DNA from 2 places in the Arthrobacter antioxidans genome. Region 1 is predicted to be linked to the other one. Evidence: predicted binding sites of a transcription regulator. Region 1 holds the regulator's gene; the other holds the start of a gene.

Evidence for each region. Region 1 encodes HspR, which represses chaperone genes until heat shock. Its sites were predicted from a motif close to AAGTTGAGTCNNNNNGACTCAACTT; they were not measured.
Region 2: MWM45_RS00415 (Hsp20/alpha crystallin family protein) is a predicted target of HspR. The motif match lies at 3,355-3,379, and genes of this name have one in related genera.

Annotation. Positions count from the first base shown of each region.
Region 1 is NZ_CP095501.1:3,313,135-3,320,993, reverse strand. Features, by position in the region: gene dnaK (molecular chaperone DnaK) at 1-133, shown strand, start outside; gene MWM45_RS15295 (nucleotide exchange factor GrpE) at 136-798, shown strand; gene MWM45_RS15290 (DnaJ C-terminal domain-containing protein) at 961-1,959, shown strand; gene MWM45_RS15285 (heat shock protein transcriptional repressor HspR) at 2,024-2,464, shown strand; gene MWM45_RS15280 (LacI family DNA-binding transcriptional regulator) at 2,483-3,541, opposite strand; gene pulA (pullulanase-type alpha-1,6-glucosidase) at 3,694-6,774, shown strand; gene MWM45_RS15270 (LacI family DNA-binding transcriptional regulator) at 6,930-7,859, opposite strand, start outside.
Region 2 is NZ_CP095501.1:82,569-90,427, forward strand. Features, by position in the region: gene MWM45_RS00395 (SRPBCC family protein) at 1-380, shown strand, start outside; gene pstS (phosphate ABC transporter substrate-binding protein PstS) at 434-1,543, opposite strand; gene MWM45_RS00405 (hypothetical protein) at 1,622-1,840, opposite strand; gene MWM45_RS00410 (SDR family oxidoreductase) at 1,944-2,741, opposite strand; gene MWM45_RS00415 (Hsp20/alpha crystallin family protein) at 2,844-3,299, opposite strand; tRNA gene MWM45_RS00420 (tRNA-Val) at 3,519-3,592, opposite strand; gene MWM45_RS00425 (DUF2630 family protein) at 3,788-4,039, shown strand; gene MWM45_RS00430 (haloacid dehalogenase type II) at 4,039-4,710, shown strand; gene MWM45_RS00435 (TrkH family potassium uptake protein) at 4,807-6,318, shown strand; gene MWM45_RS00440 (potassium channel family protein) at 6,326-7,009, shown strand; gene nhaA (Na+/H+ antiporter NhaA) at 7,141-7,859, shown strand, end outside.

The DNA of each region.
Region 1 (7,859 bases):
CTACGCCTCGGCCCAGCAGGACGCCGGCCAGGCCGGCGCAGCGCCCGCCGACGACCAGCCAGCCTCCGCAGGCACCGACGAGGACATCGTCGACGCCGAAGTGGTTGACGAAGACACCAACGAGAAGAAGTAGTCATGCCGCACCACGGAAATGAAGAAGAGCACCAGTCAGAGCCGGTGAACTCATCCGACAACCGGGAGATCGACCCGGACACGGGCGAAGTCCGTGGGCAGCAGCAGGACGCCGGCGAGCCGGCCGCGGAGGAATCCGCGGCCGGAGCACAGGCCACGCCCGCGGCCGACCCTTCCGAAGGGGATGCCCTGGCCCAGGCCGAGGCGATCCTGAACGAGGCAGGTGCCGAGGGCGAGAGCAACCCGGCAGTGGACGTCGTCGCGGAGCTCCGCAACGATCTGCTCCGCCTGCAGGCGGAGTACGTCAACTACCGGCGCCGCGTCGAGCGCGACCGGGACGTCGCCCGCGACCAGGCGGTCATCGGCGTCCTCAACTCGCTGATGCCCGTCCTCGACGACATCGACGCCGCACGCCAGCACGGCGATCTCGCGGAGGGCCCGTTCGCGGCGATCGCGGGAAAGCTCGAGAACGTCCTGAAGACGTACGAGCTGACCCGGATCGACGAGGTGGGTGTCGCGTTCGACCCGAACATCCACGAGGCGCTCATGCAGCAGCCGAGCGCGGATGTCCAGGCGGACAGCGTCAGCCAGATCCTCCGCGCGGGCTACCGCAAGGGGGAGCGCGTCCTGCGCGCCGCCCAGGTGATCGTGGCAGTGCCCGAGTAATCAGCACCGTGAACGCCGGAGCAGCCCTCGAACGGCGGCAACGAAATCTCCCTGCTCGCAGAGCTCGCCGGGAGATATTGAAGCCGCCTTCCTCGAGGGCTGCCCCGGCTTGCGCCGCTTACTCACCTTTTTATTCGGAAGAACAACGGAAGGAGACGCCAATTGGCTAGTCAGGATTGGGTCGACAAGGATTTCTACAAGATCCTGGGTGTCTCCAAAGATGCGTCCGGTGACGAGATCAAGAAGGCGTACCGGAAGCTCGCGCGCAAGCACCACCCCGACCAGAACCAGGGGGCCGCGGCGTCGGAGCGCACCTTCAAGGACGTCTCGGAGGCCTACTCCGTCCTGTCCGACGCCGAGGAGCGCCAGCAGTACGACGCCATCCGCGCGATGGGGGGCGGCGCGCGCTTCTCCGCAGGCGGAGCGGGCGGCGGCGCCGGCGGCAACGCCGGCTTCGAGGACGTCTTCGGCAACCTCTTCGGCCAGGGCGCGGGCACCCGCCAGCGCACCGGGTTCTCGAACGGCAACCTGCCCCCCGAATTCGCCGACCTGTTCGGTGGCGGGGGCATGGGCGGCGGCGGCGGATTTCCCGGCGGGTTCCAGTCCACCCGCCCGCAGAAGGGCGCGGACCGTACGGCGAGCACGTCCATCTCCTTCGGCGGTGCCATCAACGGCACGACGATCGGGCTGCGCGAACCCTCCGGGGAGCAGATCGACGTCCGCATCCCGGCCGGCATCCGCGACGGCCAGAAGGTCCGGGTCAAGGGCAAGGGGCAGCCGGGCCAGGCCGGCCCCGGCGACCTCATGGTCAGCGTGAACGTGAAGGAGCATCCGCTCTTCAAGCGCGACGGCGACAACATCCGCGTCCACGTGCCCGTCACATTCCCCGAGGCGGCGCTCGGTGCCGAGATCAAGGTGCCGACGCTCACCGGCGAGATGGTCACCATGCGGGTACCAGCCGGCACGCCGTCGGGCAGGACGCTCCGGCTCAAGGGCCGGGGGGTGAAGACGTCGAAGACGACCGGCGACCTGCTGGTCATCGTCGACGTCGTCGTTCCGCAGAACCTCTCGAAGGAGGCGGAAGCCGCCGTGGAGACGTTCCGCGCCGCCACGAAGGACGCGGATCCGCGGGCAGGCCTGGCCGCGAAGGCGCGCCTGTAACAGCACGTCCGAACGGCACATCCGAGCAGCACCCGGGAACATCGGCATCGGAAGGAGGTCCGTCATGGACCACACCCTGCCCATCTATGTCATCTCGGTGGCCGCCGAGCTCGCCGACATGCACCCGCAGACGCTCCGCCAGTACGACCGGCTGGGGCTCGTGACGCCGAGCCGTGCGCCGGGCCGGGCGCGGCGCTACTCACAGAAGGACGTCAGCACCCTGCGCGAGGTCCAGCGGCTGTCGCAGGAAGGCGTGTCGCTGGAAGGCATCCGGCGGATCCTCGACCTCGAGAACCAGGTCGCGGCCCTGCAGGCGCGCGTCGCGGAGCTGTCCTCCGAACTGGCGGCCCGTCGCGTCCAGGCCGAGTCGAGCCGGGTGTTCGCCGCGGGTCTCGCGGGGGACGTCGTCACCCTCGTCCGCGGGCAGCGTCCCCGCGCCCGCACCCAGGCGCTCATGGTGTGGCGCCCGGAGTCGGCGCGGACCGCCAACCAGTCGCGCAGCTAGGCGCCCGACCAGGCGCAGCTAGCCTCCGGACACCCCGGGGCCTGTCCGCACCGCGGGTCCCGCCCCGGTGGAACCGCGGACCACCAGGTCCGACTGGAACAGGATCTCGTTCCGCGTGACCCGATCCCCGTCCAGCTCCGTGACCAGGGCGTGGACGGCAGCCTCCGCCATCGCCGCCACGTTCTGCCGCAGGGTCGTCAGTGGCGGATCGGTGAAGGCCATGAGTGGGGAGTCGTCGAAGCCGACCACAGAGATGTCCTCCGGCACCCTGAGGCCCCGGGTCTGCGCGGCGCGGACGGCACCGAGGGCCATGACGTCCGAAGCGCAGATGATCGCCGTGTGTCCCGAGTCGATGAGCTCGTTCGCCGCGCTCTGCCCGCCCTCGATGGTGAACATGCTCGTCGCGATGTGCGGCCCGGCGTCGTCCTCGCCGAGGAACTGGACCAGCCCGGAGCGGAAGCCCTCCAGCTTGCGGCGGCTCGGGATGAAGCGGTCGGGACCGGTCGCGAAGCCGACACGCTGATGGCCCTGCGCCACGACGTGCCGGACAGCCGTGCGGATGGCCGTGGCGTCGTCGTTGGAGACGGACGGTGCGTCGATCTCGGGCCTGGCGCCGTTGACGAGGACGAACGGCACCCGCCCGCGCAGGCGCCGGTAGCGTTCCAGGTTCGCCCGGCCGTCGGAGTGCGCGGCGCAGACGAAGATGATCCCGCTGACGCCCTGGTCCAGCAGGAGGGCGACGTACTCGTCCTCGGTGATGCCCCCGCCGGGCAGGGTGCACAGGGCGGGGATGTAGTCGTTGGGTGCCAGCAGGGCCGCGATGGCGCCGGCGAACGCCGGGAAGATCGGATTCACGAGGTCCGGCACGACGACGCCGATCTGTCCCTTGGAGCGCCCTGCCGTGCGGGAGGGCCGCTCGTAGCCCAGGCTGTCCATCGCCGCGAGGACGGCCTGCCGGGTCTCCTGGGACGCCCCACCCTTGCCGTTCAGGACGCGCGACACGGTGGGCACGCTGACGCCGGCGGTGCGGGCGACGTCGTCCAGGCGCGGCCGCTCGGTACGCTTGCCGGGAGTCATGGCCCCAATCTAGCGCAGGCCTTCGTTCGACCCGAAAGATTGCGTGAAACTTTTGCAAAGCTCTTCTGCTCGCCGCGCCGCGTCCCTAGGATCAGGGTATTCACCCCTCCTCAGTCCGGCCTGCAGTGACGCAGGGTCGGGGAAGGACCACCATGACCCCGAACACCACGGACACACCCCGGACCAGCGGGAGGCCGGCCCTTCGGCGCCGGTCCCGGCTGGCCGCCGTCGTCCTGACCGCGCCGCTCCTGGCGACCCTCATGCCGGCGCCGGCGCTCGCCGACCACACCACCCCGCCGGGCACGGTGGCCCTCGTGGGTTCCCTCCAGGCAGAACTCGGCTGCCCCGACGACTGGCAGCCGGAGTGCGCAGCCACGGGGCTCGTCCCCGTGGACGGGGCGCCGGACACCTGGTCGGCGACCTTCGACGTCCCCGCCGGATCCTACGAGTACAAGGTGGCGCTGAATGGGTCCTGGGGTGAGAACTACGGCGTCGACGGCGCCGCCGGTGGCGCGAACCTGGCGCTGCAGGCTCCGGGCGGCCCCGTGACCTTCACCTACAACCACCGAACCCACGTCGTCTCGAGCGACGCGCCCCAGGCACCCACCGGGTCGACGGCGGCGCACTGGCTCACCGCGGACACCCTCGCCTGGGGTGCCGAGGTGCCGGCCGATGCCCGTTTCCGCCTCTACTCCGCCCCGGAGGGCGGACTCGTCGCCGGCGACGGGAACGTCACGGGCGGCAGCTACATCGACCTCGAGCGCGGCAGGGACGCCCTGCCCGCGCGTCTCGCCGCGCGGTACCCCCATCTGGCCGACCTCGCGACGGTGACGCTCGGCAGGAAGGACGCCCGGAAGGCCGGGGACCTGCTCAAGGGTCAGCTGCTCCTCGCCGCCGTCGGGCCGGACGGGACGGTCCTGGCCACCACGGGCGTCCAGGTGCCCGGCGTGCTCGACGACCTCTACGCAGGGGCCGCCCGCGAGCAGCTCGGCCTCAGCTGGAAGGGCAGGAAGCCCCACCTGGATCTCTGGGCCCCGACGGCCCGCAGTGTCTCCGTGCAGGTCTTCCGCGACGGCTCGGGTGGGGACCCGATCGCCACCCGTCCGCTCCGCGCGGGCAAGGACGGCGTCTGGAGCGTCGACGGCGAGAAGGACTGGGACGGCGCGTACTACCTCTACGACGTCGAGGTCTTCGTCCCCGAGACCGGCGCCGTGGAACACAACCTCGTGACCGACCCCTACAGCGTCGGGCTGTCCACGAACTCGGAGCGGTCCCTGTTCGTGGACCTCACGGACCCGTCGCTCATGCCGTCGTCGTGGGCGCGCCTGCCGAAACCGGCCCTCGATCGCCCCGAGGAGCTGTCCGTCTACGAACTCCACGTGCGCGACTTCTCGATCACCGACACCACCGTGCCCGAGGCCGAACGCGGCACCTACGCCGCGTTCAGCAGGCCGGACAGCGCCGGCATGCAGCGGCTCTCGGAGCTGGCGGACAACGGGCTCAACGCCATCCACCTCCTGCCCGTGAACGACATCGGCACCATCGAGGAGGACCGCGCACAGCAGGCCGAACCCGCCTGCGACCTCGAGGCGTTCGCGCCCGACAGCACCGAACAGCAGCAGTGCGTCACCGACGTCGCCTCCCGGGACGGCTTCAACTGGGGGTACGACCCCCTGCACTACACGACGCCGGAGGGTTCCTACTCCACGAACCCCGAGGACGCCACGCGCATCCGCGAGTTCCGCGGCATGGTCGCCTCGCTCAACGAGTCGGGACTGCGCGTCATCCAGGACATCGTCTACAACCACACCGCGGGCGCCGGTCAGGCCTCGGACAACAACCTCGACCGGATCGTACCCGGCTACTACCACCGCCTGAACCCCGAGTCGGGCGCCGTCGAGACCTCGACGTGCTGCCCGAACACGGCGACCGAGCACACCATGATGGGCAAGCTGATGGTCGACTCGATCGTGACGCTCGCACGCACCTACAAGCTCGACGGGTTCCGGTTCGACCTCATGGGGCACCACTCGAAGCAGAACATCCTCGACGTCCGCGCGGCCCTCGACAAGCTGACGCTCAAGCGCGACGGCGTGGACGGCAGGTCCATCTACCTGTACGGCGAGGGCTGGAACTTCGGGGAGGTCGCGGACAACGCCCGGTTCGTCCAGGCCACGCAGGCCACGATGGCCGGCACCGGCATCGGCACGTTCAACGACCGCCTCCGCGACGCCGTGCGCGGCGGTGGGCCCTTCGACGAGGATCCGCGGATCCAGGGCTTCGCCTCCGGGCTGCTGACCGACCCGAACGGCGTCGCCGGCAACGGCACGGAGGCCGAACAGCGCGCCGAGCTGCTCCTGTCGCAGGACCAGATCCGGGTGGGACTGACCGGCAACCTGAAGGACTACACGTTCACCGACCGCAACGGTGAGCAGGTCACGGGCGCCGACGTGGACTACAACGGGTCGCCGACCGGGTACGCGGCGGACCCCCAGGAGAGCATCACCTACGTCGAGGCGCACGACAACGAGACGCTCTTCGACGCGCTCGCGTTCAAGCTGCCGGCCGACACGCCGATGGCCGACCGCGTCAGGATGCAGACCCTGGCGCTCTCCACCACCGCACTGGGACAGGGCGTCTCCTTCTGGCACGCGGGTGGCGAGGCGCTGCGCAGCAAGTCCCTGGACCGCAACAGCTACGATTCCGGCGACTGGTTCAACATCCTCGACCACACGGGCACGGACAACGGCTTCGGCCGGGGCCTGCCGCCGCGGGCGGACAACGAGGCGAAGTACGGGTTCATGCAGCCGCTGCTGGCCGACCCGGCACTCAAGCCCTCGCCCGCGGACATCGAGGCCGCGAGCGGGCAGGCGCAGGAGCTGCTGCGGATCCGGCAGGGCAGCCCGCTGTTCAGCCTCGGCACGGCCGGGCTCGTCCAGCAGAAGCTGTCCTTCCCGGGCAGCGGCCCCGACCAGACGCCCGGCGTGATCGTGATGCACCTGGACGACACCGTCGGCCCCGACGTCGATCCCGGCCGGAAGGGCATCGTGGTGGTCTTCAACGCCTCCGACGAGCCCACCTCCCAGCGCGTCCCGGCCGCCGCCGGCAGGGGCTTCGCGCTGCACGCCGTCCAGGCGGAGGGGAGCGACGACGTCGTCCGCCAGTCCGCGGCCACGCAGGACGGGACCTTCACGGTTCCGGCCCGCACGGTGGCGGTGTTCGAGGCGCGGTAGTCCGTCCCCGGGGCCCGGCATCCCTCTCGGGGTGCCGGGCCCTCGTGCGTCCGGGCCGGAGCCGGGGACTTCGGCGCCGGCCCCGTCAGGGTGCACGGCGTGTCGCAGCCCGACACGCACCTCCGAGGCCGGAAGTCCCCGGGGACGGTACCGGGTCAGGTGGACGGCGCGGCGGTGCTCGACCGGATGATCAGCGCGGTCCGGGCGGAGTGGTGCGCGGGACGGTAGGCGCCGGGGTCCTGCAGGATCTGCAGCAGGCGCTCGACGGCGCGCTGGCCCTGCTGCTGCGGGAACTGGGCCACGGTGGTCAGGCCGAGCGCCTCACCGAGCTCGTGCCCGTCGATGCCGATCACGGAGACGTCCTCGGGGACGCGCAGACCCAGCTCGCGGGCGGCCAGGATGGCGCCGATGGCCATCTCGTCCGAGGCGCAGAAGACGGCCGTCGGGGTGTCCCGCGGGTAGCCGAGGAGCTGCTTCGCCTGGCTGTGCGCGCCCTGGATGGTGAAGTCGGCGTCCACCCGCCAGGAGTCGAGGATCTCCAGCCCCGCCGCGGCCATCGCCGACTCGTAGCCGTGGCGGCGCGTGCCGGCGATCCGGAAATCGTTCTCGAAGGCGTCCGACCCGCCGATGTGGGCGATGCGCCGGTGCCCCAGGGTGATGAGGTGCTCGGTGGCGAGCTCCGCGATCTCGCGGTCGTTGACGCTGTAGGTCTCGGCGCCGGGCAGCGGACCGCCGATCCCCACGACGGGCTTGCCGACGGCGAGGAGCTGTCCCAGTTCCTCCCTGCTCAGTTCGAGGGAGACCGGGATGACGCCGTCGCAGCGCTGGCGCAGCAGGAACTCGGACAGGACGCGGTCGCGGAGGCCGGCGTCCTCGTTCAGGTTGTAGAGCGTGAGGTCGTAGCCGGCGGTGAGGAGCGACGCCGCGAGGCTGTCCACGATCTGGGAGTAGTACCAGCGGGCCACGGACGGCACGACGACGCCGATGTTGCGGTGCCGCCCGGACGCCAGGGAGGACGCCGTGGAGCTGACGACGAAATCCAGCTCCCTCGCCGCCTGCAGGACGCGGGCGCGCGACCGTTCGGA
Region 2 (7,859 bases), 550 kb from region 1:
AGTTCGATGCCGAGATCACCGAGCAGCACCCCGACGAGCGGGTGGCCTGGAAGAGCACCGACGGCGAATCCCATGCCGGCGTGGTCACCTTCCACCGCCTGGACGAGAACACCACGCGGCTCATGGTGCAGATCGACTGGCACCCGGAGACGTTCATCGAGAAGGTCGGGGCCGTCGTCAACGCCGATGCCTCCCAGGTGAAGGGCGACCTCAAGCGCTTCAAGGCGTTCATCGAGAAGAGCGGCGGCGAGACGGGTGCCTGGCGCGGTGACGTCGCGGCACCGTCCTCGGGTGTCACGTCCGAGGCGGAGCCGGCCAACAGCGTCCTGCCGGACACCTCGGCGGACGATCCCGAGTCGGGCGGCCCGCGCGTCGGCTGACCCGGTCCGTGTGGGGGAGGCGGATCCCTTCGGGGGTCCGCCTCCTGCACGTCCTAGGGGATGTCCCCCACCGCGATGGACGCGATCGCGTCGGTGGCCTGCCGTGACAGTTCCGGTGAGAGGGGTGAACTCTTCGCCGCGCCCGCGGCTCCGGTCTGGCCCTCCTCGCTGACGGCGTAGGTGCCGAACGCGCGCACGACGGCGGCGGTCGCCTCGTTCTCGTACTGCGAGCAGTACACGTGGTAGGACACCAGGACCAGCGGGTAGACCCCGGGTTCGCTGGTTCTCCGGTCGAGGTCCAGGGCGATGTCGTGGTCCTTGCGTCCGGGGACACGGCCCGCGAGATCGACGGCGGCTGCCGCGGCCTCCGAGCTCACCTCCACGTACTCCCCGCCGACCTTCAGTGCCACCCGTCCGAGGGGACCACCGACGGCGGAATCGTCGGCGTACGTCACGGCGCCCACGGTGGAGGCCACGGTGCTGACCACGCCTGCGTTGCCCTTGGCGTTCTCGTTGGCCAGGCCCGACGGCCATGTCCCATCGGCTTCCTCGGTCCAGATCTCGGGTACCACGGCGTGGAGGTAGTCGGTGAAGTTCTCGGTGGTGCCCGAGTCATCGGAGCGGCTCACGGTCGCGATGGGCAGCGCAGGGAGGTCGACGTCGTTCTGCGCGGCGATCGCGGGATCGTCCCATGAGGTGATCTCGCCGCGGAAGATCCGGGCCACGGTGGCGGCGTCGAGGTTCAGTGCCCGGATCCCGGGCAGGTTGAACGCCACGCTGATCGGTGAGACGTAGGCCGGGATGTTGAAGGCGCCGTCCGGTCCGCACGCCTCGGTGGACTCGACGAGTTCCTCGTCGCTCAGGTAGGCGTCCGACCCGGCGAAGCCCACGGCGCCGGCGAGCAGCGCACCGCGTCCCGCACCGGAACCATCGGGCGAGTACTGAACCTGGGCGCGGGGGTACAGGGTGGAGAACCCCGTGCGCCACGCGTCCATGGCCGGCCCCTGGGCGGAGGATCCGGAAGCCGTGACCGCGCCCAGGAGGCTCGTGTCGCCGCTCCTGGCCGCCGCTTCCTGCTCCGGCCCCAGCGGGTAGTCGGATCCACAGGCGGTCAGGCCGAGGGTGACGGCGAACATCAGGGGCAGGGTGGCACGAATTCTCACCCCGGCCACGTTACAGGTGGCCCTCCGGTGAACCCAAGGTGGACAGCAGGTGGACGGCGCGTCAGTGGTCGGGTCGGATCAGGCGTGGCCCAGGCGGTAGCCGTCCCCCCGGTGGACGAGCCGACGGCCGCCGCCGTCGTTCAGCAGGATCCACACCACGGAGGCATCATCGGTCCTCATGTCCAGGACGCCGTGGAGCTGGGGCCCCGTGGTGTGGTGGAGGGTGACGTGCTGGCCGCGCCTGAAGCCCGACCAGTCCTGGACCTCGGCATCGGGGGCTGGGGGGAGAGCGTTCATGGTGGGCCTTTCGGGAGGTTCCGGGACTCCCACGCTAGCCACGCTTCCTGAACGGCGTGTGAATGCCCGCTGAAGGTTGATGCCGTTCTGGTTCCGCAGATGGTCACAGGGTCCGCCAGTCCCCGCTCGTCAGGTGCGATCCCGCCTGGGGTCCCATGAGGAGCATGCCGCCGTCGACCACGAACGAGGCCCCGTTCACGTAGCTGGAGGCACCGGAGGCGAGGAAGGCCACGACGTCGGCGATCTCCTCGGGCGCACCGGGGCGGCCGAGGGGGATGCCCGGACGGTCCATGGTGCGTGGGTCCTGCTCCTCGGAGTTGTTCATGGGCGTGTTGATCTCGCCGGGCAGCACGGCGTTGGCGGTGATACCCCGGTCCGCCAGTTCGAGGGCGATGGTCCGGATGAGGCCGCCGAGGCCGTGCTTGGAGGCGTCGTATGCCGCCGAGCCCACGCGGGGCTGTTCCTGGTGCACGCTGGTGACGGCGATGATGCGTCCGCCCCGGCCGCCGTCGATCATGTGCCGTGCCGCACGCTGGAGGCAGACGAACGCGCCGTCGAGGTTCGCCCCCATGGTGCCGCGCCACGTGTCCCAGTCCGTCTCCATGAACATGGTGCCGCCGTTGACGCCGGCATTGTTGACGAAGACGTCGAGGCCGCCGAGCTCGTGGGCGAGCCGGTCCACGACGTCGCCGCACGCGGGTGCATCCGTGGTGTCGAGCTGCGCGACCGCCGCCCGCACGCCCTTCTCCCGGACGAGCCGCGCGGTTTCCTCGGCTCCCTCCCGGTCGGAGTGCCAGGTGACGCCGACGTCGCAGCCCGCCGCGGCGAGGGCGAGGGCCGTTGCGCGGCCGATGCCGGAATCGGAACCGGTGACGATTGCTTTGCTCGGTGTGAAGTCCATGCCCCCATCCTTCGCACCCGGCCGCGCTGCATGCAAGGGGAACCCGGGGATCGACGCCGGGTACCCCCGGACAAGTGTCCGGGGGTACCCGGGTGGGTGGTCCTATGCGTCGACGGCGCCCTGGGGGGCCGCACCGGAAGCGGACGACTGCACCGGCTCGGCGGATTCTCCGCTGATCACCTCGATCTTGCGGGGCCGCGCACGCTCGATGACGGGGATCGTCACGCTGAGCACGCCGTTCTCGTAGCGGGCGGCGATGCCTTCCGTGTCGACGCCCTGGCCGAGGTTGAGCTGGCGCAGGAACGAACCGCTCTCGCGCTCGCGGGTCAGCCACTTGACACCCTCGGCACTGCGCAGCGTGCGCTCGGCGCGGATGGTGAGGAGCTGGCCGTCGACATCGATGTCGACGGATCCCGGGTCGATGCCCGGAAGATCCGCGGAGAGGACGTAGTGGTCCTTCTCGCGGTAGAGGTCCATCGGCATGAGGCGCAGCCCGGGGCGGCCCTCCAACAGGGCGCCGGTCACGCGGTCCAGTTCACGGAACGGGTCGAATTTCATGGCCACGGGAAACAACTCCTTTACTGATGCCACCGGCAGGTGGTTGGGTCGTCGAGAGTTGAGCGCCCTCCGCTCAACTACGGAAAATATTAGCACTCGAACATGGCGAGTGCTAAGGAGTGATGTTCGCCCAGGACGAAATCCCCGGGACACAGAAAAGGCCCGTACCGACGGAGCGGTACGGGCCTTCCCGGTGGTGCTGTCTCCAGCAGATCCTCGTGCCTGCGCGGGGCCTTGATCCCCGGGCCTTCCGCGTGTGAAGCGGATGCTCTACCAGACTGAGCTACACAGGCAATTGGTTCTCCCATAGCTTAGGCCATCCGGGCGCCGCGCCAAATTCTCCCGGTACAGCAGCGCGGGGCACGGCGGCGTCCGGCCTCCTGCCGGGAACCGTGCTGGTCATCGCTGTGCTGCCTCAGTAGCCTGAAGGAAAGCCTGCTGAGCGTTCCAGGCGCCTGCCGGGCACCACCCCACGAAGGGACAGCACCATGGACAACCAGGACATCCTGCAGCGCATCCAGACACTCGTCCAGGAGGAGCACGATCTCCGGGAGCAGCCCCAGGATGCCGGCGCCGGGGCGGAGCAGCAGGACCACGCCGCCCGCCTCAAGCGCGTCGAGGAGGATCTCGACCAGTGCTGGGACCTGCTGCGCCAGCGTCGCGCGAAGGCCGACGCCGGAGAGGACCCGGCCGACGCCGACGCCCGTCCCGTCAACCAGGTGGAGGGGTACCGCCAGTAATGGCCCTGCCCCTCGTGCTGTTCGACGTCAACGGGACCCTCTCGGACCTGGGGCGGATGTCGCAGCACTTCGAGGAGCTCGGAGCTCCTCCGCAGCTGGCCGCGCTGTGGTTCACCTCGGTGCTGCGGGACGGCTTCGCCCTCACGGCCGCCGGGCGGAACGCGCCCTTCGGCGAGATCGCCGAGGACGCCCTCCGCACGGTCCTCACGGGGCAGGCGCTCAATCGGGACATCGATGACGCGCTCGCGCACGTGATGACGAGCCTGCAGGAACTGCCCGTCCACCCGGACGTCGTCGAGGGTTTCCGGGCCCTGACCGGTCGGGGCTTCGAGCTGGCAGCGCTCACCAACGGAGCCGCCGCGACCGCGGAGGCCCTCCTCGAGCGGGCGGGTGCCCGCGACGCCGTAGGCGCCGTCCTGTCCGTCGAGGACGCGCCGCGGTGGAAGCCCGCCCAGGAGTCCTATGCCTACGCCCTCCGGGCGGTACAGCGGGAGGCGGACGACGTGGTGCTCGTCGCGGTCCACCCGTGGGACATCGACGGGGCCGCGCGTGCGGGGCTCCGTACGGTGTGGCTCAACCGCGCCGGGGCGCCGTACCCGATGGTCATGACGCGCCCGGACCACGAGGTGTCGACGATCGCCGAGCTGCCGGACCTCCTCGTCCGGGGCTGACGCCCAGCCGGCGGACCTGCTGCGGCAGGCGAGGCTCCTCCCGCGCCGGTGCATCAAGAAAGCATAAAGACGCCGTGTCCGCGGCAGGTCGTCGGGTTGAATGAGCGTCTGGCGCGGACGGTCCGCGCCGTTCGCACCGTCCCGGAGGTCGAGGGCATCCCCGTCATGTCACGCACCGCACCACTCCGGGAGTTCCGCCGTTCCACGGCAGCAGGTCTCCGCCGTTCCACGGCAGCGGGCCTGCGCCGGTCCGCGCACGCCGTCGCGGTCCGGCTGGAGCGGCTCGGTCCTCGCCACCCGGCCCAGGTGATCGTGCTCGGATTCGGAGCGGCGATCCTCGTCGGAACGGTGCTGCTGATGCTCCCGAGCTCGAAGGTGGGAGAGGGCGGCGCCACGTTCCTCGAGGCGCTCTTCACGGCCACCTCCGCCGTCTGCGTCACGGGCCTGATCGTGGTCGACACGCCGGTCTACTGGACCGGAGCCGGCCAGGTGATCATCCTGGGGCTGATCCAGGTCGGGGGCTTCGGCATCATGGCTTTCGCCTCCCTCCTGGGCGTCCTGCTGGCCCGCCGGATGGGTCTCCGCTCGCGGATCTCGGCGGCGGCGGAGACCAAGAGCGTCGGCTTCGGCGATGTCCGCAGCGTCCTCCTGGGTGTCCTGCGGATCACGCTGGTCGTCGAGACCGTGACGGCGGTGCTGCTCGCTGCGCGCTTCGGGCTGCACTACGGCCACAACCTCGGTGAGGCGGTGTGGCTCGGGATCTTCCACGCGGTGTCGGCCTTCAACAACGCCGGGTTCGCGCTGTTCAGCGACAGCCTGATCGGGTTCGCGGGCGACCCGTGGATCTGCCTGCCGATCTGCGCAGCCGTCATCGTCGGCGGACTGGGTTTCCCGGTCCTCTTCGAACTCCGACGCCACTTCCGGTATCCCCGCAAGTGGCACATGACCACCAAGCTCGTCCTGAGCGGCACGGTGATCCTGCTCGTCCTGGGTACGGTCTTCATCACCCTCGTCGAGTGGTCCAACCCGGCGACCCTCGGTGCCCTACGGCCGCAGGAGAGGATCCTCGCCGGATTCTTCCAGTCCACGATGACCCGGACGGCCGGCTTCAACAGCGTCGACTTCGCGCAGCTGGATCCGGTCACCCTCCTGGTCATGGACGTGCTGATGTTCATCGGCGGTGGTCCCGCCGGAACGGCCGGCGGCCTGAAGATCACCACGTTCGGCGTGCTGTTCTTCATCCTCTACACCGAGATCAGGGGCGGCACCGCCGTCAACGTCTTCGGCAAGCGTCTGCCCCGCTCCGTCCACCGGCAGGCCATCTCGATCGTCCTGCTCGCCGTCGGCCTCGTCACCACCGCGACGATGTTCCTCATGCTCACCACCGACTTCGGCCTCGACCGGATCCTCTTCGAGGTCGTCTCCGCCTTCGCGACGGTCGGCCTCTCCACGGGCATCACGGCCGGCATCCCGCCCGCGGGCCAGGTGGTCCTGATCCTCGTGATGTTCGCCGGACGCCTGGGCCCGGTCACCCTCGCCACGGCGCTGGCCCTCCGCTCCAAACCCCTCTACTACGAATACCCGAAGGAAAGGCCCCTCATTGGCTAGGCAACGCATGTTCTCCTCCAGGCCCGCCGATGCGATCGCAGCCGTGGATTCCGTCGCCGTCATCGGCCTCGGCCGGTTCGGCGGTGCCCTGGCCCTCGAACTCGAGGACGCCGGGACCGAGGTGCTCGGGATCGACGACGACGAGGACGTCGTCCAGTCCTACAACGGCCGGCTCACGCACGTGGTGCGCGCCGATACCACGAAGGAGGAGGCCCTGCGCCAGCTGTCCCTACCCGACTTCGACCGGGTGGTGGTGGGGATCGGCAGCGACCTCGAGGCGAGCATCCTGACGACGTCGATCCTCCTGCGCTTCGAGCGGCCGACCATCTGGGCGAAGGCCGTCAGCGAGCCCCACGCACAGATCCTGTCGCAGCTCGGGGTGGAGCGGGTGATCCGTCCCGAGCAGGACATGGGCCGGCGCGTCGCACACCTCGTCCGAGGCACCATGCTCGACTACGTGGAGTTCGAGGACAACTTCGCCATGGTGAAGACCCGGCCGCCGCGGGAGTACTGGGACCGCGAGCTCGGCACCACGGGGATCCGCGCCCGGCACGGCGTGACGGTGGTCGCCGTGAAGCGGCGCGGAGGCACCTGGGACTACACGACGGCCGCGACCACGCTGTACGACGACGACGAGATCATCGTGGCAGGGCCGACGGACAAGGCCGAGCACTTCAGCTCCCTCGTCTGAGCGGCCGGCGCAAGGCCCATGATGCGGCGTCCTTTTTCACGGTCCGTGCCCGCCTCGCGCTACGCTGGTCATCTTGGTGAGCCGGGAAGTCTGGTCGGCGCTCATACGAGCGAGCCCGATCCTAGGAACTCATGACCTCCCATCACGCACCGTCCGGTCCGCCCGGAACGCCCCACGGCGCAACGGTCTTCGGCCGCAGCAGCTACCCCGAACACCTGCGCATCTCCGGCATCCTGCGCAAGGAGACCGTCGGCGGAGGGCTCCTCCTCCTCGCCACGGTCCTGGCGCTCGTCCTCGCCAACACCGCCGCGGCGGACACATACTTCGCCGTCCGTGACTTCCGGTTCGGCTACGAGCCCTGGCACCTCGAGCTGAGCGTCGGTGCCTGGGCCGCGGACGGCCTGCTCGCCATCTTCTTCTTCCTCGCGGGGCTCGAGCTCAAACGCGAGTTCGTCGCCGGTGACCTGCGCAAGTTCGACCGTGCGATCGTGCCCGTCGCCGCGGCGATCGGCGGGGTCGTCGTGCCCGCCCTGGTGTACGTCGCGATCACGCTGAGTGCGGGCCCCGAGGCACTGCGCGGCTGGGCCATCCCGACGGCGACGGACATCGCCTTCGCCGTGGCCGTCCTCGCCGTCGTCGGCTCCTCGCTCCCGAGCTCGCTGCGCATCTTCCTGCTGACGCTCGCCGTGGTGGACGACCTCCTGGCCATCAGCATCATCGCGTTCTTCTACTCGGAGGACATCTCCGTACCGCCCCTGCTGATCGCGATCCTCCCGCTGGCGGCCTACGCCTTCCTCGCGCAGCGCTTCCCCACCTTCTTCCAGCGTCGAACCTGGGCCCCGTGGCTGAT